Regions from separate parts of the Microbacterium sp. 1262 genome, predicted to be linked through region 1. Evidence: predicted binding sites of a transcription regulator. Region 1 holds the regulator's gene; each other region holds the start of a gene.
What was found. The regulator HrcA, encoded in region 1, represses chaperone genes, less so after heat shock. The targets are predictions, from matches to a motif close to TTNGCACTCGNNNNNNNCGAGTGCNAA.

Region 1 (7,956 bases):
ATCCACCGCTGAGCGCGGCCGTCGAGTTCACGAGCGCGACCTTGCCCTGCGTGCCGCTCATCGGGATGGAGCCCTCGATGTCGGCCGTGAAGCCGGGCAGCGCGGCGTTACCGCCGATGGCCTGGCCGATCAGCAGGTGCCCGCCGGGTTCGATGGTGGCACCCGCGAGAGCAGTCACCTGCCAGTTGGCTCCCGTGCTCGACGCGTACTGGACGCTCCAGCCGTCGAGTGAGACAGCGGCATCCGAGGTGTTGCGAAGCTCGATGAAGTCGCGGTTCAGGGGTGCGCCGCTGTTTCCACCGCCGCCGTAGATCTCGTTGATCACGACGGGCGCGTCAGCGCCGACCGCGGCACTCGCGGGCATCGCTGCCCACCCCACACCTCCCGCCACGATCGCGACGGCGGCGCTGGAGGCCACCCATCTGTGCCAGGGGCGTCGCGCGGGCGCGACAGGGTCTGCTGTGATCACGGTGCTCTCCCGGGGGGGCGGACCGGGCGCGGGGGATATCGCGCAACCACCGGCCGCCGCACTGAGCATTCGACGTCATCGACGTGTTCGGCAAGTAGCGGAATGGTTAATTGTTTATCACTCAGCTGAGTGCTGGCGTGTCCGGCCTTCGGCCTCGTACCATCCCGCGCGCGAGGGTTCGCGGCAGTGCCGTTGCGCGGCCCCGGGTAGACTCTCCGGGACATGTCTCCGCGCGCACTCCAGCCGCTCGCGCCTGCCGCAACGCCGCCCGAGCTCATCCGCAACTTCTGCATCATCGCCCACATCGACCACGGCAAGTCGACGCTGGCCGACCGGATGCTGCAGATCACCGGCGTCGTCGCCGACCGCGACATGCGCGCCCAGTACCTCGACCGCATGGACATCGAGCGCGAGCGCGGCATCACGATCAAGAGCCAGGCGGTCCGGATGCCGTGGTCGAAAGACTCCGGCACGTTCGCGCTGAACATGATCGACACGCCCGGTCACGTCGACTTCACGTACGAGGTCAGCCGCTCTCTCGCCGCGTGCGAGGGTGCCATCCTGCTCGTCGACGCCGCGCAGGGCATCGAGGCTCAGACGCTCGCCAACCTTTACCTCGCGCTCGAGAACGACCTGCAGATCATCCCGGTGCTCAACAAGATCGACCTTCCGGCGGCCGACCCCGAGAAGTACGCCGCGGAGCTCGCGAATCTCATCGGCGGCGACCCCGAAGACGTGCTCCGTGTCAGCGGCAAGACCGGCATCGGCGTCGAGGATCTGCTGGATCGCATCGTCGACCGCATCCCTGCCCCCGTCGGCGACCCCGACGCACCGGCGCGCGCGATGATCTTCGACTCCGTCTACGACGCCTACCGCGGCGTCGTCACCTACGTCCGTATGGTCGACGGCAAGCTCGAACCGCGCGAGCGCATCCAGATGATGTCGACGCGCGCGACGCACGAGCTGCTCGAGATCGGCGTGTCGAGCCCGGAGCCCATCCCCACGAAGGGACTCGGTGTCGGCGAGGTCGGCTACCTGATCACGGGTGTGAAGGACGTCCGCCAGTCCAAGGTGGGCGACACGATCACCAACCACCGCAAGCCGGCGTCCGAGGCGCTGCCCGGATACACCGACCCCAAGCCGATGGTGTTCTCCGGCATCTACCCGATCGACGGCAGCGACTACGGCGACCTGCGCGAGGCTCTCGACAAGCTCAAGCTGTCGGACGCGTCGCTCCAGTACGAGCCGGAGACCTCGGTGGCGCTCGGATTCGGATTCCGCTGCGGCTTCCTCGGGCTGCTCCACCTCGAGATCATCACCGAGCGCCTGTCGCGCGAGTTCGGCCTCGACCTCATCACGACGGCACCGTCGGTGACCTATGAGGTCGCGACCGACACCGGCGAGACCGTCGTGGTGACCAACCCCAGCGAGTACCCCGACGGCCGCGTCGCCGAGGTGTCCGAGCCGGTCGTGAAGGTCGGCATCCTCGCCCCGAAGGACTACGTGGGCACGGTCATGGAGCTCTGCCAGTCGCGCCGCGGCACTCTCCTCGGCATGGACTACCTGAGCGAGGACCGCGTCGAGCTGCGCTACAACATGCCGCTCGGCGAGATCGTCTTCGACTTCTTCGACCACCTCAAGTCGCGCACGCAGGGATACGCGAGCCTCGACTACGAGCCCGCCGGGTCGCAGACCGCCGACCTGGTGAAGGTCGACATCCTCCTGCAGGGTGAGAAGGTCGACGCGTTCAGCTCGATCGTCCACCGCGAGAAGGCCTACGCCTACGGCACGATGATGACCGAGCGCCTGCGCAAGCTCATCCCGCGCCAGCAGTTCGAAGTGCCGATCCAGGCCGCCATCGGCGCACGCATCATCGCCCGCGAGAACATCCGCGCGATTCGCAAGGACGTCCTCGCCAAGTGCTACGGCGGTGACATCACGCGTAAGCGCAAGCTCCTCGAGAAGCAGAAAGAGGGCAAGAAGCGCATGAAGATGGTGGGTCGCGTCGAGGTGCCGCAGGAGGCGTTCATCGCCGCGCTGTCGGGCGACGTCGAAGGCAAGGACAAGAAGTAGCCCCACGGGGAGCAACGAGGAGACCCATGCATCAGCGACGCGGGACCTTCCGGGACGAGACCGTCGACTACGCGGCGGTCGGCGCGACACGCGCGCACGACCTCATGGCGTATCCGCCCGAACACAGCATCCCCGCGGAGGACGCATGGCGGATCGGCAGCGGGCAGGCTCGCTTCGACACCGCCGCCGACCTCCTCATGTCGTGGGCAGCGCTCCGTGGGGCGGGTTTGCGAGTCGCGGATGTTCGGCCCGCATCGGGACCGATGTACACCGGCGTCGCGTTCGACGACCAGGGAAACGCCGTCGCGCCCAGCAGCATGGAACACGAGCAGCGCTTCGCGGCGGACGGCACCCCCTACGTCGGAGCCGGCACCACGCTTCAGGTGCACGGGCGTGTGTCGGGGCTGAATGCGGATGCGGAGCTCCGCGTGATCTTCGTCGACGAGGAGCCCCGCCGGGTCGCGTTCGCTCTCGGGACCGTCGGCGGTTCCGTCGTGAGCGGCGAGGAGTCCTTCCTCCTCGAGTGGCGCGACAACGATGAGGTCTGGTTCGTCGTGCGGGCGTTCGATCGGCCGACGGCATTGGCTTACCGCATGCTCAAGAGTCTCGTCCGCCGCCGCCGCCGGATGCTGTTCCAGGGATACCTCCGCGCGATCTCGCCGCTGTACGCGACGCCTGAGGCCTGATGGGCGCGGCACTGCCGAACGGTGATCCGGTGCCGGTCGGCGGGACGCTGCCGGACGACCTCGTCATCGACCCCGACGTCCCGTTCGGGGTGTACCTGCACGTTCCGTTCTGCCGGGTGCGGTGCGGCTACTGCGACTTCAACACCTACACCGCCACAGAGCTACGTGGCGCGCGGCAAGATGCCTACGCCGACGAGGTGCTGCGCGAGATCGCCCTCTCGGCCGATGTGATGGACGAGCGCGGCCCCCGGCGTTCGGCGCAGACGGTGTTCTTCGGCGGCGGCACTCCCACGTTGCTTCCGGCCGGAGACCTCGCTCGGATGCTGAGCGGAGTGCGGGACACGTTCGGCATCGCCGCCGGCGCGGAGGTCACCGTCGAGGCGAACCCCGACACGATGAACCCTCGGGTCGCCGACGAGCTGGCGGCGGCGGGCGTGACGCGCCTGTCGATCGGCATGCAGTCGGCCGTACCGCACGTGCTGGCGGCCCTCGACCGGACGCACGACCCCGCGAACGTCTCGACCGCCGTCGCCGCCGCGCGCGTGGCGGGACTCGACGTCTCGGTCGACCTGATCTATGGAGCGCCGGGGGAGAGCCTCGACGATTGGCGGCGCTCCGTCGAGACCGCAGTCGCGCTCGAGCCCGATCACGTCTCCGCCTACGCGCTCATCATCGAGGAGGGCACGCGCCTCGAGCGCCAGATCCGCCGTGGTGAGGTACCCGCGCCCGACGACGACCTCCAGGCAGACATGTATGAGCTGGCCGACGAGCGTCTCGCCGCCGCCGGCTTCTCCTGGTACGAGGTATCGAACTGGGCACGATCGACCGACCAGCGCTCGCGTCACAACCTGGCCTACTGGCGCGGAACCGACTGGTGGGGTTACGGGCCGGGCGCGCACAGTCACATCGCGGGCCTCCGCTGGTGGAACGTGAAACACCCGGCGGCATATGCTCAGCGGCTCTCCGCGGGCGAGTCTCCCGCCGCAGGCCGCGAGCGCCCGGATGCCGAGGCCCGGCGGCTCGAGTCCGTCCTGCTGCGATCGCGCATCGTGGACGGACTCGCCGTCGATGAGCTCGCGATCGACTCGCGCCGTGCCGTCGCATCGCTCATCGCCGACGGTCTCATCGAGGGCCCCGAAGCCGTCCGCGGTCGCGTCGTCCTCACCCGGCGCGGACGCCTCATGGCCGATGCCGTCGTACGGGCGCTCACCGAGTGATCCCGGGCGGCGACCCGGCTCGCCCACGCGGTAGAATTGGCACTCGCAGACATCGAGTGCCAAACAGGAGGTGACGGACATGGTCTCAGAGCGCGGACTGCAGGTGCTGCGGGCGATCGTGCAGGACTATGTCGACACCCGCGAGCCCGTGGGAAGCAAGTCGATCGTCGAGCGCCACGCCTTCGGCGTCTCGGCCGCCACGATCCGCAACGACATGGCGCTCCTCGAGGACGAGGAGCTCATCGCCGCGCCCCACACGTCATCCGGACGCGTGCCGACCGATAAGGGCTACCGCGTCTTCGTCGACCATCTGGCAGGCCTTCGCCCCCTGAGCGCCGCCCAGCGCTCGGCCATCACGACCTTCCTCGACGGCCCCACCGACCTCGACGATCTGCTCGTGCGGACGGTTCGTGCGCTCACCCAGCTGACGGGCCAGGTCGCAATGGTGCAGTACCCGTCCTTCGCGCGCGCGCAGGTCTCGCACCTCGAGTTGGTCGACCTCGGCGGCGGACGACTCGTCGTCATCGTCGTCACCGACACCGGCCGTGTCTCCCAGCGGGTGGGCGTGGTACGCACGCTCCTCGACGAAGCGCAATTCGCCGTAGCCAAGGCGACGCTGCGCGCCGCTGTCACCGGCGTCGCCGTGCGAGACGCCGTCAACGCGGTGTCGGCGCTCGCGGAGAGCGAGTCGGTCGGCGACCCGATCGGCGATGCGGTGCGCGAGATCGCCCGCATCCTGGTCGAAGAGCTCGAGACGTTCCGGCAGGACCGCCTTGTCATGGCCGGCACCGCCACGCTCGCGCGGCGAGAGGCGGATTTCCGCGGCAGTATCTATCCGCTGCTCGAAGCCATCGAGGAGCAGGTGACGCTGCTTCGGCTCATGGGCGAGATGGTCGCCGACGACCGCGGCGTCGCAGCGCGAATCGGCCGCGAGAACGAGGCGTACGGGCTCTCCGAAGCTTCGGTCGTCACGAGCGACTACGACGTCCCGGGCTCGCATGCACGCGTCGGCCTCATGGGCCCGACGCGCATGGACTACCCGACGAACCTCGCGACGGTCCGCGCCGTCGCGCACTACCTCAGCCGGCTCCTCGACGAAGACGAGAAGTCCCGCTGACCCACCCCACCCACGCCCGAACGGGCGGAAAGGCGATCCGTGGCTGACCACTACGAGGTCCTGGGCGTTGCGCGCGACGCGTCGCCCGACGAGATCAAGAAGGCGTACCGACGCCTGGCACGAGAACTGCACCCCGACGTCAACCCGGGAGAGGATGCGTCCGAGCGATTCAAGCTCGTCACGCATGCTTACGACGTCCTCAGCGATCCGGAGCAGCGTCAGCGCTACGACATGGGCGGCGACTCCGCCGGCGGCTTCGGCGGCGCCGCGGGCTTCGGCGGATTCAGCGACATCTTCGAGACCTTCTTCGGCGGCGGCGCCGGAGGCGGCGGTCGCGCCGGGCGTCCGCGCTCCCGGCGCGAACGCGGACAGGATGCGCTCGTCCGGGTCACCCTCGAGCTCGGCGACGTCGTCTTCGGCGTGCATCGCGACATCGAGGTCGACACCGCGGTGCTCTGCGACACCTGCCAGGGCTCGTGCTGCCAGCCGGGAACGCAGCCGGTCACCTGCGACGTCTGCCACGGTGCGGGCAATGTGCAGCGCACGGTCCGCAGCCTCCTGGGCAACGTCGTGACGTCGCAGCCCTGCAACGTCTGCCAGGGCTACGGCACCACCATCCCCTATCCGTGCACGACCTGCCAGGGGCAGGGACGCGTCCGGGCTCGCCGCACCGTCTCGCTCGACATCCCCGCAGGCGTCGAGACCGGGTTGCGCCTGCAGCTCCCCGGATCCGGCGAGGTCGGTCCCGCCGGCGGCCCCAACGGCGATCTGTACCTCGAGGTCACGGTCGCTCCGCACGACGTGTTCAGCCGCGAGGGTGACGATCTGCTCGCCACGCTCGAGGTGTCGATGCCCGACGCCGTCCTGGGCACCAGCACCACGATCGAGTCGCTCGACGGTCCGGTCGAGCTCGAGTTGCGTCCGGGCGTCCAGTCCGGCGACGTCCTCACCGTCAAGGGTCGCGGCATCACGCCGCTTCGCGGCTCGACGCGCGGCGACCTGCGTGTCGGCGTTCATGTCGTCACCCCGACGCGTCTGGATGCCAAGGAGCGGGCCCTCATCGAGGAGCTGAAGAAGCGCACGAAGTCGCCCGCACCACAACTCGCGGAGTTCCACCAGGGCCTTTTCGCCAAGCTCCGCGATCGGTTCCGGAACAGCTGAGCGCATGGCCCTGCACTTCCTCGTCGACCCGCCGCTCATCACTCGGCCGGGCGAGTTCGTCGACCTCACCGGCGCCGAGGCTCATCACGCGGCCGGCGTCCGTCGCGTGCGTGTCGGTGAGACGGTGACGGTGGGCGACGGCGAGGGGGCGTGGCTCGAGGGCACCGTCACCGCAGCCGATCCGAAGCTCGTCCGCATCGAGGCGCTCTCGCGAGTCGAGCATCCCGCGCCCGCACGGCGCGTGACGCTGATCCAGGCGCTCGCGAAGGGCGATCGCGACGAGCTCGCGGTGCAGGCCTGCACCGAGCTCGGCGTCGATGCGATCGTGCCCTGGCAGGCCGCGCGAAGCGTCTCGCGGTGGAGCGGACCGAAGGTCGAGCGCGGTGTGCAGCGGTGGGCGACCATCGCGCGCGAAGCGGCGAAGCAGGCGCATCGCGCGTGGCTGCCCGCCGTCGACGCGCCCGTGTCGACGACGGAGCTCGCGGCGCGATGCGGCTCCGAGCGGGTGCTGGTGCTCGAGCCGACGGCGACGCGGCGACTGAGCGAGGTCGAACTGGGCGAGGGCGACGTGTCGCTCGTGGTCGGTCCCGAGGGCGGGATCGCAGCCGAGGAGCTGGACGCGCTCGTCGCGGCCGGCGCGGTCGCCGTGCGTCTGGGGGACACGGTCCTGCGGACGTCGACGGCCGGCCCCGCTGCGCTCGGCGTCGTCAACGTCGCCCTCGGTCGCTGGTGACGCCGCCCGTCCCGCCACCGCACCCCGTCGATAGACTGAACGCATGAGCGAACCGTCTGTCTTCACGCGCATCCTCCGCGGCGAGATCCCCTCCGAGATCATCGCGGAGACCGAGAACGCGTTCGCGATCCGCGACATCGCTCCGCAGGCTCCGGTGCATCTCCTCGTGATCCCCAAGACCGAGCGCTACCGCACCGTGGTCGAGCTCGCCGCGGGCGACCCCGCTCTCCTCAGCGAGCTCGTCGGGCTCGCGAACTCCGTCGCTGCCGAGCATTCGGACGGCGACTTCCGTTTGATCTTCAACACCGGCCCCGGCGCAGGACAGACCGTGTTCCACGTTCACGCGCACGTGCTCGCCGGTGGCCTCTCCGAAGGGAGCCTCGGTGGCTGATGCTTCCGAACCCGCCGTCGCGACGATCCTCGCCGACGGTGTCGCCATGGTCCAGCTGCTCGGGCCCCAAGACCGCCTCCTGCGCGTCGTCGAGCGGGAGCACCCCGAC
Region 2 (5,424 bases), 450 kb from region 1:
GGGCATGACGACGACCTGCCCGATAGGGATGCCGACGGCGCGGCACACCGCGTCGAGCTGATCGATCGTGAAGACCTTCTTCGCGGCGAGGACGCGCGACAGCTGCGAGGCCGACATGCCGGCCTGGGCGGCGACATCGGTCTGACGCAGCCCGCGACGAGCGATCTCGACGGCGAGCAGATTCGCGACGTGGCGACTGAGCGAGCCGGGTTCCGGCGTTCTTCCTGTGGGCACGTGCCAAGTTTGGCTGAACTATTGCCATGTGGCAAGAGCGTCAATAGTGTTGCCATATGGCAGACGGCTTGCTAAGCGCTCGAGTGGCTCGGTCCATCCGCGCGGTTCTCGCGGATGAGCGGTTGACGCAGGAATGGCTGGCAGAGGCGAGCGGGATCCCGATGCGAACGCTCGCCCGCCGCTTGCACGTTCGGCAGCCGTCGGCGATGTCGATCGAGGAGCTGGCGCGGATCTCGGCAGCGCTCGACGTCGACATCGCCGACCTCCTCGACGAGCGTCGTCTGTCGGCCCGCAGGCTCCGATCCCGCTCGCAGCCTCCGACCTGAGGGCGATTCAGGGCATCGGGCTCAGAAACGACTCGCCGTCGATCGACTTGCGGCGCCCCGAGTCGCGGTCTGCGGGCTTACCGCCGACATAGAGCCAGCCGAGCAGCTCCTCGCGCTTGCCGAGCTTGTGCGCCTTCGCGACCGCCTTGGATCGCGTCGCGCCGCCCGTGCGCCAGAACACGCCCCACCCGGCCTCGTCGAGAAGCAGGCTCAGCATGTGAGCGACGCCTGATGCCACGGCCTCCTGCTCCCACCGCGGGACCTTGCTCTTCTTGCTGTAGCTGGCGACGACCGCGATGAGCAGCGGGGCGCGCATCGGCTTCGTCGAGACACCGAGCTTGCCCTCGGCCTTGTTCAGCGCGCGGCCCAGCCGCGTCCGCCCGTCGCCTCGGATCTCGATGAGCCGCCACGGACGCAACGACGAGTGGTCGGCGACCCGCCCCGCGGCCGAGACCAGTCGCACGAGCTCCTCGTGCGAGGGTGCCTCGTCGGTGACCTTCGACCACGACCGGCGTGCGCCGGCGGCTTCGAAGGCTCCGGTCACTTCTCCTGCTCGGGCGTGAACGACAGCGACAGCGAATTCATGCAGTAGCGGTCACCGGTGGGCGTGCCGAAACCATCAGGGAAGACGTGCCCCAGGTGCGAACCGCAGTTCGCGCAGCGCACTTCCGTGCGCACCATGCCGTGCGAGCGGTCCTCGATCAGTTCGACGGCCTCGGGGCGCACCGACTCGTAGAAGCTCGGCCACCCGCAGTGCGAGTCGAACTTCGTTCCGCTCTGGAACAGCTCGGCGCCGCAGGCGGCGCAGGTGTACAGGCCCGCGCGGCTCTCGTCGAGCAGCTCCCCGGTCCACGCGCGCTCGGTGCCGGCCTGCCGCAGCACCGCGTACTGCTCAGGGGTGAGCTCCTCGCGCCACTGCTCGTCGGTCTTGTTCACGGAATAGGTCATGTCTGCTCCTTCGCCTCGTCCTATTCAACTCGACGTTGCGGGTCGATGTTCCCTGAGAATGGCTTCATGTCCGACGAGTTCGCCGCCGTGATCGAGCGCTACCGGCGGTTCGCCGTCGACGAGGCACCCGGGCGATCGGATCTCTACGCGGCATGGGCGCGTCGCGTCGTCGAAGATCGCGACCTGCTGCAGGTGCTCTCGCGGCTTCCCGCGAACCGGCGCCAGCCGCCGCTCGTGTTCGCGGTCTGCCGCCTGCTGGGTTCCGGCGACGTGGATTCGTCGTCGTGGGCATCGTGGGTGCTCGACCACGCCGACGCCGTCGTCTCGGAGACCCTCGTCCGCTCGGTGCAGACGAACGAGCCGCTCCGCTGCGCCGCGCTTCTTCCGACGCTGTCGCGCGTCGCGGGGCCCATCGCGTTGCTCGAGGTCGGAGCGAGCGCCGGGTTGTGCCTGTATCCCGACCGCTACTCGTATCGGTACCTGGGTGACCACGGCGAGACGCGCCTCGACCCGCCCGCGGGGGCGGCCCCGGTCGAGCTGACGAGCGAGGTGAGGGGAGTGCGGATGCCGCGCGTGCGGCATCCCGAGATCGTCTGGCGCACCGGCATCGATCTCGCCCCGTTGGACGTGCGCGATCCCCGCGACGTCGACTGGCTGACGCGCCTGGTGTGGCCGGGCGAGAGCGGGCGGGCGGAGCGCATCCGAGCGGCGGCGGCTGTCGCGGCATCCGACCCGCCCCTTCTGTTCGCCGGCGACGCGTACGACCTTCTTCCGGACGTGGCAGCGCTCGCCCCGGCCGACGCGACGCTCGTGATCACCACGCCCGGGGTGCTCGTGCACATCCCGCGGGAACGACGCGCGGGCGTGGTCACGCGTGCTCGCGGACTGGGGCGGTGGCTGACGATCGACGAGCCCGCCACCCATGACGGCTGGGCAGGCGGTGCTCCCTCCGGCTGGCGCGACGGCTTCGCGGTCGCCCTCGACGGGGAGATCGACGCTGCGGCCGACCCGCTCGGGCGATGGTGGGAGTGGCGTCCCGGCTCCGAGCGCGCGCGGTCGTAGCGTGGAGACGTGCCACTTTCCGAACGCGACCGCTCGATCCTCGATTTCGAGGCGCGTTGGGGTGCTCACAGCGGCGCGAAAGAAGAGGCCGTCCGCGAAGAGCTCTCGCTGAGCCCCGCGCGGTACTACCAGCTGCTCGGGCGGATCATCGAGTCGGTCGACGCGCTGTCGCACGATCCCCTGCTCGTGCACCGCCTGCGGCGCATGCGTGCGGCGGCCGAGCGCTCGCGCGCCGACCGCGCGGCCATGTGACGCGAAGCTTCGGCAGATAGCATTCCTCCGTGCCGACAACGACATACCCGAAAGACCGCTTCGACGAGCTGCCCGCCGACACCACCCGCGTCGGCGCCCACCGGGCCGAGAACCCCCGGCTGCGCGCCGGCGTGCTCCTGGTCTGGGCTGCCGTCGCGGTCCTCGTCCTGGTGGCGGCGGGCGTCCTCGGCACGATGATCGTCACCGGTCGCATCGGGTTGTTCCCGGCGGCGCCCACGGCGACGTCCGTGGTCGAGGCTCCCGTCGAGGCCGATCCGGTCGTCGACACCTCGTATCCCGTCCTGATCCTCAACGCGACGTCGGAGCGCGGACTGGCGACCGCCCTCCGCGACACCGTCGTCGGTGCCGGATGGAACTCGGATGTCGTCGACGCGGGTGACGCCAGCACTCATGACTTCGCGACGACCACGATCTTCTACGTCCATGCGGAGGACGAGGGCGCCGCGCGGGGCCTCGCCCAAGTCATCGGCGGAGCGGACGTGGAGATGAGCGAGGCCTATGCAGGCCCGGACGGCGCGGACGGGGCGCCCAGCAAGCAGCTCACCGTGGTCGTCGGCGAGGACCGCGCGGGCGGCTCTTCCGGCGGCGAATGAGGGGGCGTGTTTCACGCTCGTGAAATTCTCGATGCGGCCGTGTCAACAGTGACCGGAAGCGCCGGATCCGGCGGAACGCCCTGCATACGATGACGCTGTCGCACAGCATCAGGAGATTCGCATGACACAGGGCACCGTCAAGTGGTTCAACGCCGAGAAGGGTTTCGGCTTCATCACCGTGAACGAAGGGCAGGACGTCTTCGTCCACTACTCCAACATCGAGATGAGCGGCTTCCGCGTGCTCGAAGAGGGCCAGGCGGTCGAGTTCACCGTGGGGACGGGGCAGAAGGGTCCGCAAGCGGAATCGGTGCGTGTCGTCGCCTGAATCGCAACACTCCACGGAGCGCACCGCCATCGCGGTGCGCTCCGTCGTTTCCCCGGGTCGCGTCACCGGCCACGCGGCTTGCACTCCCCATGGGCGAGTGCCAGAATGGCTTTAGCACTCACGTTCATCGAGTGCTAAAGACTGTTCTCCACCGTCCGGGAGGGACGACACACACATGGCAAAGATCATCGCTTTCGACGAGGAGGCCCGCCGCGGCCTCGAGCGCGGCCTGAACACGCTGGCCGACGCCGTCAAGGTGACGCTCGGCCCGCGCGGTCGCAACGTCGTGCTCGAAAAGAAGTGGGGCGCCCCCACCATCACGAACGATGGCGTCTCGATCGCCAAGGAGATCGAGCTCGACGACCCGTACGAGAAGATCGGTGCGGAGCTCGTCAAGGAGGTCGCCAAGAAGACCGACGACGTCGCCGGTGACGGAACGACCACCGCGACCGTCCTCGCTCAGGCGCTCGTCCGCGAAGGCCTGCGCAACGTCGCAGCCGGCGCCGACCCCATCTCGCTCAAGAAGGGCATCGAGAAGGCCGTCAAGGCCATCACCGACCAGCTCCTCGCTGACGCCAAGGAGGTCGAGTCGAAGGAGCAGATCGCTGCCACCGCTTCGATCTCGGCTGCTGACGCCTCGATCGGCGAGCTGATCGCCGAGGCCATCGACAAGGTCGGCAAGGAGGGCGTCGTCACCGTCGAGGAGTCGAACACCTTCGGCACCGAGCTCGAGCTCACCGAGGGCATGCGCTTCGACAAGGGTTACATCAACCCCTACTTCGTCACGGACCCGGAGCGCCAGGAGGCCGTCTTCGAGGACCCGTACATCCTCATCGCGAACCAGAAGGTCTCGAACATCAAGGACCTTCTGCCCATCGTCGACAAGGTGATCCAGGAGGGCAAGGAGCTCCTCATCATCGCCGAGGACGTCGAGGGCGAGGCTCTCGCGACGCTGGTCCTCAACAAGATCCGCGGCATCTTCAAGTCGGCTGCCGTCAAGGCTCCCGGCTTCGGCGACCGTCGCAAGGCTCAGCTGCAGGACATCGCGATCCTCACCGGCGGCCAGGTCATCACCGAAGAGGTGGGCCTCAAGCTCGAGAACGCCACCGTCGACCTTCTCGGCCGTGCGCGCAAGGTCATCATCACGAAGGACGAGACCACGATCGTCGAGGGTGCCGGTGACTCGGCTCAGCTCGAGGGCCGCGTGACCCAGATCCGTCGCGAGATCGACAACACCGACAGCGACTACGACCGCGAGAAGCTCCAGGAGCGGCTCGCGAAGCTCGCCGGTGGCGTCGCCGTCATCAAGGCCGGAGCTGCGACCGAGGTCGAGCTCAAGGAGCGCAAGCACCGCATCGAGGACGCCGTCCGCAACGCCAAGGCAGCTGTGGAAGAGGGTGTCGTCGCCGGTGGTGGTGTCGCGCTCATCCAGGCCGGCAAGAACGCGTTCAGCGGTCTCGAGCTCTCGGGCGACGAGGCGACCGGTGCGAACATCGTCAAGGTCGCGATCGAGGCTCCGCTGAAGCAGATCGCTCTGAACGCCGGCCTCGAGCCGGGCGTCGTCGCCAACAAGGTGGCCGAGCTCGAGATCGGACACGGCCTGAACGCCGCGACCGGCGAGTACGGCAACCTGTTCGAGCAGGGCATCATCGACCCGGCCAAG
Region 3 (7,956 bases), 1.0 Mb from region 1:
AACGTCTTCGCCTTCAAGATGCAGGCGCTCATCGTCGGCGGTGTCATTATCGCGGCCGGCGGCATCGTCACCGCCATGGGCACCAACGTCAACCCGAACGTCTACGTCACCTCGCAGACGTTCTACGTCTGGACGGCGCTGCTGCTCGGCGGCGCGGCCACCATCTTCGGCCCGGTGCTCGGCGCCGTGCTGTTCTGGGTGGTGCGCGCGTTCCTGTCGAACCTGCTGCCGGCCCTCGTCAACATCGGCTGGCTGCCGTTCCTGACCACCGAGCAGAGCCAGATGCTCGTGTTCGTGCTGGTCGGCGTCGCGCTCATGCTGCTGGTGATCTTCCGCCCGCAGGGCATCCTCGGAAGCAAGAAGGAGCTGACCTTTGTCCGCTGATGTCGTACCCCCGACGCCGCGCCCCAAGGCGACCGGCCTGCACAAAGACGACGGCAGCGGCGAGGTCCGCCCCGGCGTCGCGAAGAACGACCCGATCATCGTCGCCGACGGCGTCAAGCGCGTCTTCGGCGGCCTGACCGCCGTCGACGTCGAGCACCTCGAGATCCCGCGCGGCGCGATCACGGCCCTCATCGGCCCGAACGGCGCCGGCAAGACGACCCTGTTCAACCTGCTGACCGGCTTCGACAAGCCCAACGCGGGGTCGTGGTCGTTCGATGGGACCAACCTCGCCGGCATCCCCGCCTTCAAGGCCGCTCGCATGGGTCAGGTGCGCACGTTCCAGCTGACGAAGTCGCTCGGCCTGCTCACGGTGCTCGAGAACATGAAGCTCGGCGCTCCGAAGCAGAAGGGCGAGGGGATCCTCGCCGGCATCCTGCCCTTCCTCTGGCGCAAGCAGGAGGCCGAGATCGAGGAGAAGGCGCGCGGCCTGCTCGCCCGCTTCAAGCTCGACGCCAAGGAGAAGGACTTCGCCGCGTCGCTCTCGGGCGGACAGCGCAAGCTCCTCGAGATGGCCCGCGCTCTCATGAGCGACCCCGTGCTCGTCATGCTCGACGAGCCCATGGCCGGGGTGAACCCCGCGTTGACGCAGTCGCTGCTCGACCACATCCTCGACCTGAAGGACCTCGGCATGACCGTCGTGTTCGTCGAGCACGACATGCACATGGTGCGTCACATCGCCGACTGGGTCGTCGTGATGGCCGAAGGACGCGTCGTCGCCGAGGGCCCGCCCGACACCGTGATGCAGAACCCCGCGGTGATCGACGCCTACCTCGGCGCACACCAGGACGTCGACCTCGGCGTCGTGACGGGCCGGCACGCCGGCGAACTGCCGCCCGAGGCGGAAGAGCTCGTCGAGACGGTTCACGAGCTCGACCAGGCGATCGACGAGGCGCCGACGACGGATGCCGCGGGCACGACGGATGCGGCAGGCGCCGTGGATGCCGAGAAGGATGGGGACCGCAAGTGACCGAGAACGTCGTCGAGCTGTCGGATGTGCACGCTGGCTATCTGCCCGGGGTGAACATCCTCAACGGCGCGAACCTCACCGCGGCTCCCGGCGAGCTCGTCGGGATCATCGGCCCCAACGGCGCCGGCAAGTCCACGATGCTCAAGGCCATCTTCGGGCAGGTGAAGGTGCGCTCCGGCTCGGTGAAGCTGAACGGCGAGGAGATCACCGGGCTGCGTGCCAACAAGCTCGTGTCGAAGGGCGTCGGCTTCGTGCCGCAGACGAACAACGTCTTCCCGAGCCTGACGATCGCGGAGAACCTGCAGATGGGGGCGTATCAGCGACCGAAGGTCGTCGCGGAGCGCACCGACTTCGTGACATCCATCTTCCCCGACCTCGCCAAGCGCCTGCAGCAGCGGGCCGGATCGCTGTCGGGCGGCGAGCGCCAGATGGTCGCGATGGGGCGCGCGCTGATGATGGATCCCTACGTGCTGCTGCTCGACGAGCCCTCCGCGGGCCTGTCGCCGTCGCGCCAGGACGAGGCTTTCCTGCGGGTGTCGGAGATCAACAAGGCCGGCGTGACGACGATCATGGTCGAGCAGAACGCCCGACGCTGTCTGCAGATCTGCGACCGGGGCTACGTCCTCGACCAGGGCCGCGACGCCTACACGGGCACCGGCCGTGAGCTGCTCAACGACCCCAAGGTCATCGGCCTGTACCTCGGCACGCTGGGGACCTGAGCCCGCCTCGCCTGATTGGGGGCGATTCCTCCCCCGCGAGAGATGCGCGCGGGCGACGCACAAGGCGTGGGCGTTGAGCCCCGCGGGGCGGACTACACCGGGAGAATCGGGGGGATGCCGCGACTCCCGGAACCTCTGCCTGACGCACTCGGCGAAGCGTTCTCGTGCGCCGATGCGTCGGCCGCGGGCGTATCGCTCAAGCGTCTGCGTGCCCTGGATCTCGACATCCCGTTCCGCGGGGTGCGCCGGAGAGCGGGAGCCGGGGAGGCCGCGGCGACCGGCCCGCTCGCCGAGGATCACGCTGCGCGGCAGCGGGTGCTCGACCGCGCGCGGGCGTATGCCCAGATCATGAGCGGACACGCCTTCTACTGCGGGCGCACAGCCGCGGTGCTGTGGGGAACGGGTGCTCTGCCCTCCGGTGAGCTCGAGGTCGGGGTCGTCGCGCCGGAACGCGCGCCGCGGCGGCGCGGCATCCGCGGACGTCAGCTCGCGCCGACGCACGTCGAGGTGAGGACTCTCGGGGGCCTGCGGCTGTCGTCACCGGCGTCGACGTGGGCAATGCTCGGGCGGGACGCCGGCGTCCGCGAGCTGGTGCGGGTCGGCGACGCGCTCGTGCGGGTGCCGCGCGGCGATCGTGGCCGAAGCCGCCCCGAGGCGCGGCTGTGCACGGTGGATGAGCTCGCCGAGGCGGTCGCCTCCGGGAGGCGCGTCGGTTCCGCGAAGCTCGTCGAAGCGTTGAGCCTGGTCCGCGAGGGGGCGATGTCTCCGCTGGAGACCGACTTCCGGCTCGCCGTCGTCGGGGCGGGGCTGCCCGAGCCGCTGCTCGACCAGGAGATCCGCGATGGCTCGGGGCGGCTGGCGGGGATCGCGGATGCCGTCTGGCCCGAGTACCGCGTCATCGCCGAGGTCGAGGGCGACCACCATCGCACATCGCGGAGCCAGTGGGCGCGCGACATCGAGAAGCACACCGCCTACGTCGCTCTCGGCTTCGAGGTCGTGAGGCTCACCTCGGCGCACATCAGGCCATCGGGCTCGCCGGCGGTGGCTCTCGTCAGCGGTGCTCTCCGGCGCCGCGGGTGGTCTCCCCCGAACTGACCCCGCGCTTCACCTGGCAGCTCACGCCCACACACGCGCCAGGAGTGGGCACCAACTGCCAACCCACGCGCGAGCGCGAGCCCACCCAGGGCTCACCTGGCAGCTCGCGCCCACACACGCGCCAGGAGCGGGCACCAACTGCGAACCCACGCGCGAGCGCGAGCCCACACAGCGCTCAGCTGGCAGCTCGCGCCCACACACGCGCCAGGAGCGGGCACCAACTGCCAACCCACACCCCGAGCCCGCCCCACGGCGCGCACGACGAAGGGCCCCGGCCGGGAGACCGGGGCCCTCGTGCGTGGGGATCAGCCGACGCGGACGAACTCGTAGTTGTTGTCGTCGCCGTACTCGAAGACGCCGATGGATGCCTCCGTCGGGTCGCCCACCTCGTTGAAGGTGATCGGGCCCGAGACACCGTCGTAGTCCGCGGCCTCACCGGCGATGATCAGGTCGGCGCACTCCGCGAAGGTCGTGCACTTCGTGCCTTCGCCCGAGCCGCCGGAGACCGCCTGCAGGTTCGCGGCGACGTCGGGGCCGGCCGTCGATCCGGCCTGCAGCGCCGCGAGTGCCAGCAGCACGACGGCGTCATACGACTCCGGCCCGTAGGTGAAGTCCTGCAGCTCGGCGTTGCCGGCACCGGTCCAGAACGCCTGCAGGTTGTCGCGGAAGGTTGCGATCGACGCGGGGTCGACGGCGGGGTAGGTGCCCTTCGCGCCGGCCATGGTGCCGGCTTCGAAATCGTCGCCGAAGTTCGCCAGGTTCCCGTCGACGAGGTACAGCTGCTCGGGGGCCACCTCGGCACCGATCAGCTCGGGGATGATCGTCTTGACCTCTTCGAACGTGATCAGGGCGATCGCGTCCGGGCCGGCTGCGAGCACGTCCTCGACCTGGGCCGAGAAGTTCGTGTCACCGGTGTTGTAGAGCGAGGTCGCGACGACCTCGCCGCCGGCAGCCTCGAAGGCGGCCTTGGTGAAGCACGCGAGGCCGGTGCCGTAGGCGTCGTTGAGGACGATCATGCCGAGCGTCTCGTTGCCGTCGGCGCCGATCAGGTTGCCGAGCACTTCGCCCTGCAGGACGTCCGAGGGAGCGGTGCGCCAGTAGAGACCCTTGTCCTCGTAGCCGGTGAAGGCGGCCGAGGTGTTCGCCGGCGAGAACTGGATGGCGTTGGCGGCGATGACCTGGTCGATGAACTGCAGCGACGTGCCCGAGGACGCCGCGCCGATGATCGCCGTGGCGCCTTCGCCCAGCAGTCGCGGAATCTCCGTCTCGTACGCCTTGTTGTCGGTGTCACCCGAGTCGCCCTGCTTGAGGTCGATCGTGATGCCCTTGCCCGCGGCGTTGATCTCGGATGCGGCGAACTCGGTCGCCGAGATCTCGGGCGGGCCGAGGAAGGCGAGGTTGCCGGTCACGGGCAGAGCCGTGCCGATCGTGTAGGTGAGGTCGGTGCCGGGACCGGTGGAGGTCGAGGTGTACTCGGGGGTGTACGACGCGGGCTCGGCCGCTTCGCAGTCGATGGGGAAATCGGCCGAGGAGTTCCCTTCGGCGTCACCCGATGCAGCCGGTTCGCTGCCTCCGGCACAGCCTGCGAGGACGAGGGCACTCGCGCCGATCACGGCGATACCGCCGAGGACCTTCGCGGTGCGGGAACGGGTGAGAACGCCCATTGTGCTCCTTGATGAGTGGGAACGCGGCACCGAAGCCCCGCGAGGTTGGGTCAAACCTAGTGGTGCCGCTGCATCAGGGATGTTGCGATGTGTTAACGGTCTGTTACGCGACCTGATCGTTACTTCCGGCCCGCGGCGTCCCGCGCGATGACGCGGGTGGGACCGGTGCCACGTCAGACGACGGGGGCGACGTCGGATGCCTCGTCGACGCGTTTCGGACGACGAGCGGCGCGCAGCGAGTCGACGCTGAGCACGACGAGGGCGAGCCAGACGAGCCCGAAGCCGATCCAGCGCTCGAGAGGCATCGGCTCGCCGAGGATCCAGGCCCCCGTGATGAACTGAAGGATCGGCGCGACGAACTGCAGCAGGCCGATCACCGTGAGGCTGCTGCGACGGGCGCCGGCGGCGAAGAACAGCAGGGGCACGGCGGTGACGATCCCGGCGAGGGTCACCAGCGCGGTGTGGCCGGGGCTGACCGAGCCGAAAACGAGCCCGCCGGTGACCGCGACGATGATCGCCTGCACGATCGCGACGGGCGCCAGCCAGAGCGACTCGAGGGTCAGGCCGCTCACGGCGTCGACCGAGGGCCCGATCTGCTTCTTGACCAGTCCGTAGGTGCCGAAGCTCGCGGCGAGGGTCAGGGCGATCCACGGGAAGGCCCCGTAGCCGATGACGATGACGCCGACCGCGACGGCGGCGATGCCGATCGCGACCCACTGGGCCACCCGCAGCCGCTCCTTCAGGACGAGGACGCCGAGGAGCACCGTGACGATCGGGTTGATGAAGTACCCGAGGCTCCCCTCGATCACGTGCCCCGTGAGGGTGCTGATGAGGAAGACCTGCCAGTTCACGTAGATGAGCAGCCCAGCCACGATGGTCCACAGCACCAGGCGCGGCGTGCGCAGGATCGCGATCAGCTTGCCCCAGGCCCGGAGCACCGTGAGGAGGATCGCGCAGAACACCAGCGAGAACAGGATGCGCCACGACACGACCTCGAACGGCCCCATCGGGGCGAGCGTGAGGAAGTAGAGGGGCATGAAGCCCCAGAGCACGTAGGCCGAGAAAGCGTAGATCCCGCCGAGCGAGCGTTCACGGGCGGGATCGAGGGGTGTCACGAGCCAAGCATAGGACGGTCATGACACGGCGAGGTCACGACGGACTGCCATCCGCCGCCGCACGCCTGCCATGACGAAGGCCCGGATGCGATGCACCCGGGCCTTCGTGGAAGAGCTCTGCGTCAGCGGACGACGACGGCGAGGACGTCGCGCGCCGAGAGCACGAGGAACTCGTCAGCGCCGAACTTGACCTCGGTTCCGCCGTACTTGCTGTAGATCACGCGGTCGCCGACGGCGACGTCGAGCGGAACACGGTTGCCGTTGTCATCGATGCGGCCGGGGCCGACCGCCACGACCTCGCCCTCCTGGGGCTTCTCCTTGGCGGTGTCGGGGATGACCAGACCACTCGCAGTGGTCTGCTCGGCCTCGACCTGCTTGATGACGATGCGGTCCTCGAGCGGCTTGATGGAAACCGACACGGTCTACCTCTTTCTTCGACAAGACTTGTTGGCAATCTCACCCTGAGAGTGCCAACTCCGAGTCTAGGGGGACGTTGGCACTCATGCAACGCGAGTGCCAACGTCCCTGAACCGGCGGCACCGCCCCGCGTAGGCTGTCGTGGTGGATCACGCCGAGCTCTCCGCGTTGCTGACCCCCGAGGGACTCCGTCTGGTCGACGCCCTCCGGATCTCGTCGACGGCGGATGCCGCGTCGGCCGTGTCGCGGCTGCGACGCGAGGGCCTCTCCCCCGACCTCGTGTCGGCCGTCGTCGGGCAAGCGCGGCTGCGCGAGCGCGCGCGGGCGAAGTTCGGTCCGTTCGCCGATCGGATGCTGTTCACCCGGGCCGGCCTCGAGCAGGCCACGCGTCTCGCTGTCGCCGCCCGCCACGCCGGCAGGTTCCGCGATGCCGGCATCGCCCGCGTCGCCGACCTCGGCTGCGGCATCGGCGGCGATGCGCTCGGCTTCGCCGGCGTCGGGCTCGAGGTCCTGGCCGTCGACGCCGACGAGATCACCGCTGCCCTGGCCGCCTACAACCTCGCCCCGTTCGGTGCAGCCGCTCGCGTGCGCCACGGGCGGGCGGAGGAGACCGATCTCGACGGCGTCGATGCCGTCTGGCTCGACCCCGCCCGCCGCACCTCGGGCCACAGCGAGACGCGGCGCATCGCGGCATCCGACTACACGCCGTCGCTCGAGTGGGCCTTCGACCTCGCAGGTCGGATGCCGACGGGCATCAAGCTCGGCCCTGCGTTCGACCACGACGATCTTCCCACCGACGGCGAGGCGCAGTGGATCAGCGCGGACGGCTCGACGATCGAGCTCGTCCTCTGGTCGGGCGCTCTCGCTCGCCCGGGCGTCCGGCGGTCCGCCCTCGTGATCCGCGGCGATCGTGCCGCCGAGCTCACCGCCGCCGATGATGCTCCGGACGTCGATCCGCGCGATCTGGGCGCCTACCTGCACGAGCCAGACGGCGCCGTCATCCGCGCTCGGCTGATCGGCGACGTGGCCCGCTCCCTCGACGCGGGGATGCTCGCCGGCGGCACGGCGTACATGACCTCCGACACGGGGCGTACCAGCGCGTTCGCGACGACGTTCCGGGTGCGCGAGGTCCTGCCGCTGAAGACCCGCGAGATCGACGCCGCGCTCAAGCGCGCAGGGATCGGCATCCTGGAGATCAAGAAACGCGGGGTCGACATCGATCCCGCGCAGTTCCGCAAGAAGCTGAGCCTGTCGGGGAGCGCGTCGGCGACCCTCTTCCTCACGCGCGTCGGAGACCGCCGGGTGGCCGTCCTCGCCGACCGCGTCGAGGACGGTGAGGGCCGCCCCGGCGACGGGGCTCAGTCCAGCAGCCCGGCCTGAGCCGCCGCCCAGACGAGCCAGCCCGCGCTGTAGAGGATCGACAACGCGGCGAGGCCGAGCGCCCACACCGCGACCCCGCGACGCTCCCACGGTCGGCGCAGCGCCAGCACCGCCATCACGACCGCTGCGATACCCAGCGGGAACGCCCACCCGAC

Region 2: a site for HrcA is predicted at 3,873-3,899, ahead of groL (chaperonin GroEL). Genes of this name have one in related genera too.
Region 3: a site for HrcA is predicted at 6,498-6,524, ahead of groES (co-chaperone GroES). Genes of this name have one in related genera too.

What each region holds. Positions count from the first base shown of each region.
Region 1 is NZ_JBEPKU010000001.1:1,061,087-1,069,042, reverse strand. It holds gene ABIC53_RS05000 (ExeM/NucH family extracellular endonuclease) at 1-418, opposite strand, end outside; gene lepA (translation elongation factor 4) at 692-2,542, shown strand; gene ABIC53_RS04990 (DUF1990 domain-containing protein) at 2,569-3,228, shown strand; gene hemW (radical SAM family heme chaperone HemW) at 3,228-4,445, shown strand; gene hrcA (heat-inducible transcriptional repressor HrcA) at 4,525-5,562, shown strand; gene dnaJ (molecular chaperone DnaJ) at 5,602-6,723, shown strand; gene ABIC53_RS04970 (16S rRNA (uracil(1498)-N(3))-methyltransferase) at 6,728-7,456, shown strand; gene ABIC53_RS04965 (HIT domain-containing protein) at 7,500-7,847, shown strand; gene ABIC53_RS04960 (PhoH family protein) at 7,894-7,956, shown strand, end outside.
Region 2 is NZ_JBEPKU010000001.1:611,327-616,750, forward strand. It holds gene ABIC53_RS02895 (helix-turn-helix domain-containing protein) at 1-234, opposite strand, end outside; gene ABIC53_RS02900 (helix-turn-helix domain-containing protein) at 318-560, shown strand; gene ABIC53_RS02905 (nitroreductase family protein) at 568-1,104, opposite strand; gene msrB (peptide-methionine (R)-S-oxide reductase MsrB) at 1,101-1,508, opposite strand; gene ABIC53_RS02915 (DUF2332 family protein) at 1,575-2,570, shown strand; gene ABIC53_RS02920 (DUF3263 domain-containing protein) at 2,580-2,822, shown strand; gene ABIC53_RS02925 (LytR C-terminal domain-containing protein) at 2,852-3,436, shown strand; gene ABIC53_RS02930 (cold-shock protein) at 3,558-3,761, shown strand; gene groL (chaperonin GroEL) at 3,937-5,424, shown strand, end outside.
Region 3 is NZ_JBEPKU010000001.1:31,887-39,842, reverse strand. It holds gene ABIC53_RS00200 (branched-chain amino acid ABC transporter permease) at 1-384, shown strand, start outside; gene ABIC53_RS00195 (ABC transporter ATP-binding protein) at 374-1,411, shown strand; gene ABIC53_RS00190 (ABC transporter ATP-binding protein) at 1,408-2,130, shown strand; gene ABIC53_RS00185 (putative endonuclease domain-containing protein) at 2,245-3,225, shown strand; gene ABIC53_RS00180 (ABC transporter substrate-binding protein) at 3,531-4,889, opposite strand; gene rarD (EamA family transporter RarD) at 5,063-6,004, opposite strand; gene groES (co-chaperone GroES) at 6,127-6,423, opposite strand; gene ABIC53_RS00165 (THUMP-like domain-containing protein) at 6,566-7,801, shown strand; gene ABIC53_RS00160 (hypothetical protein) at 7,780-7,956, opposite strand, start outside.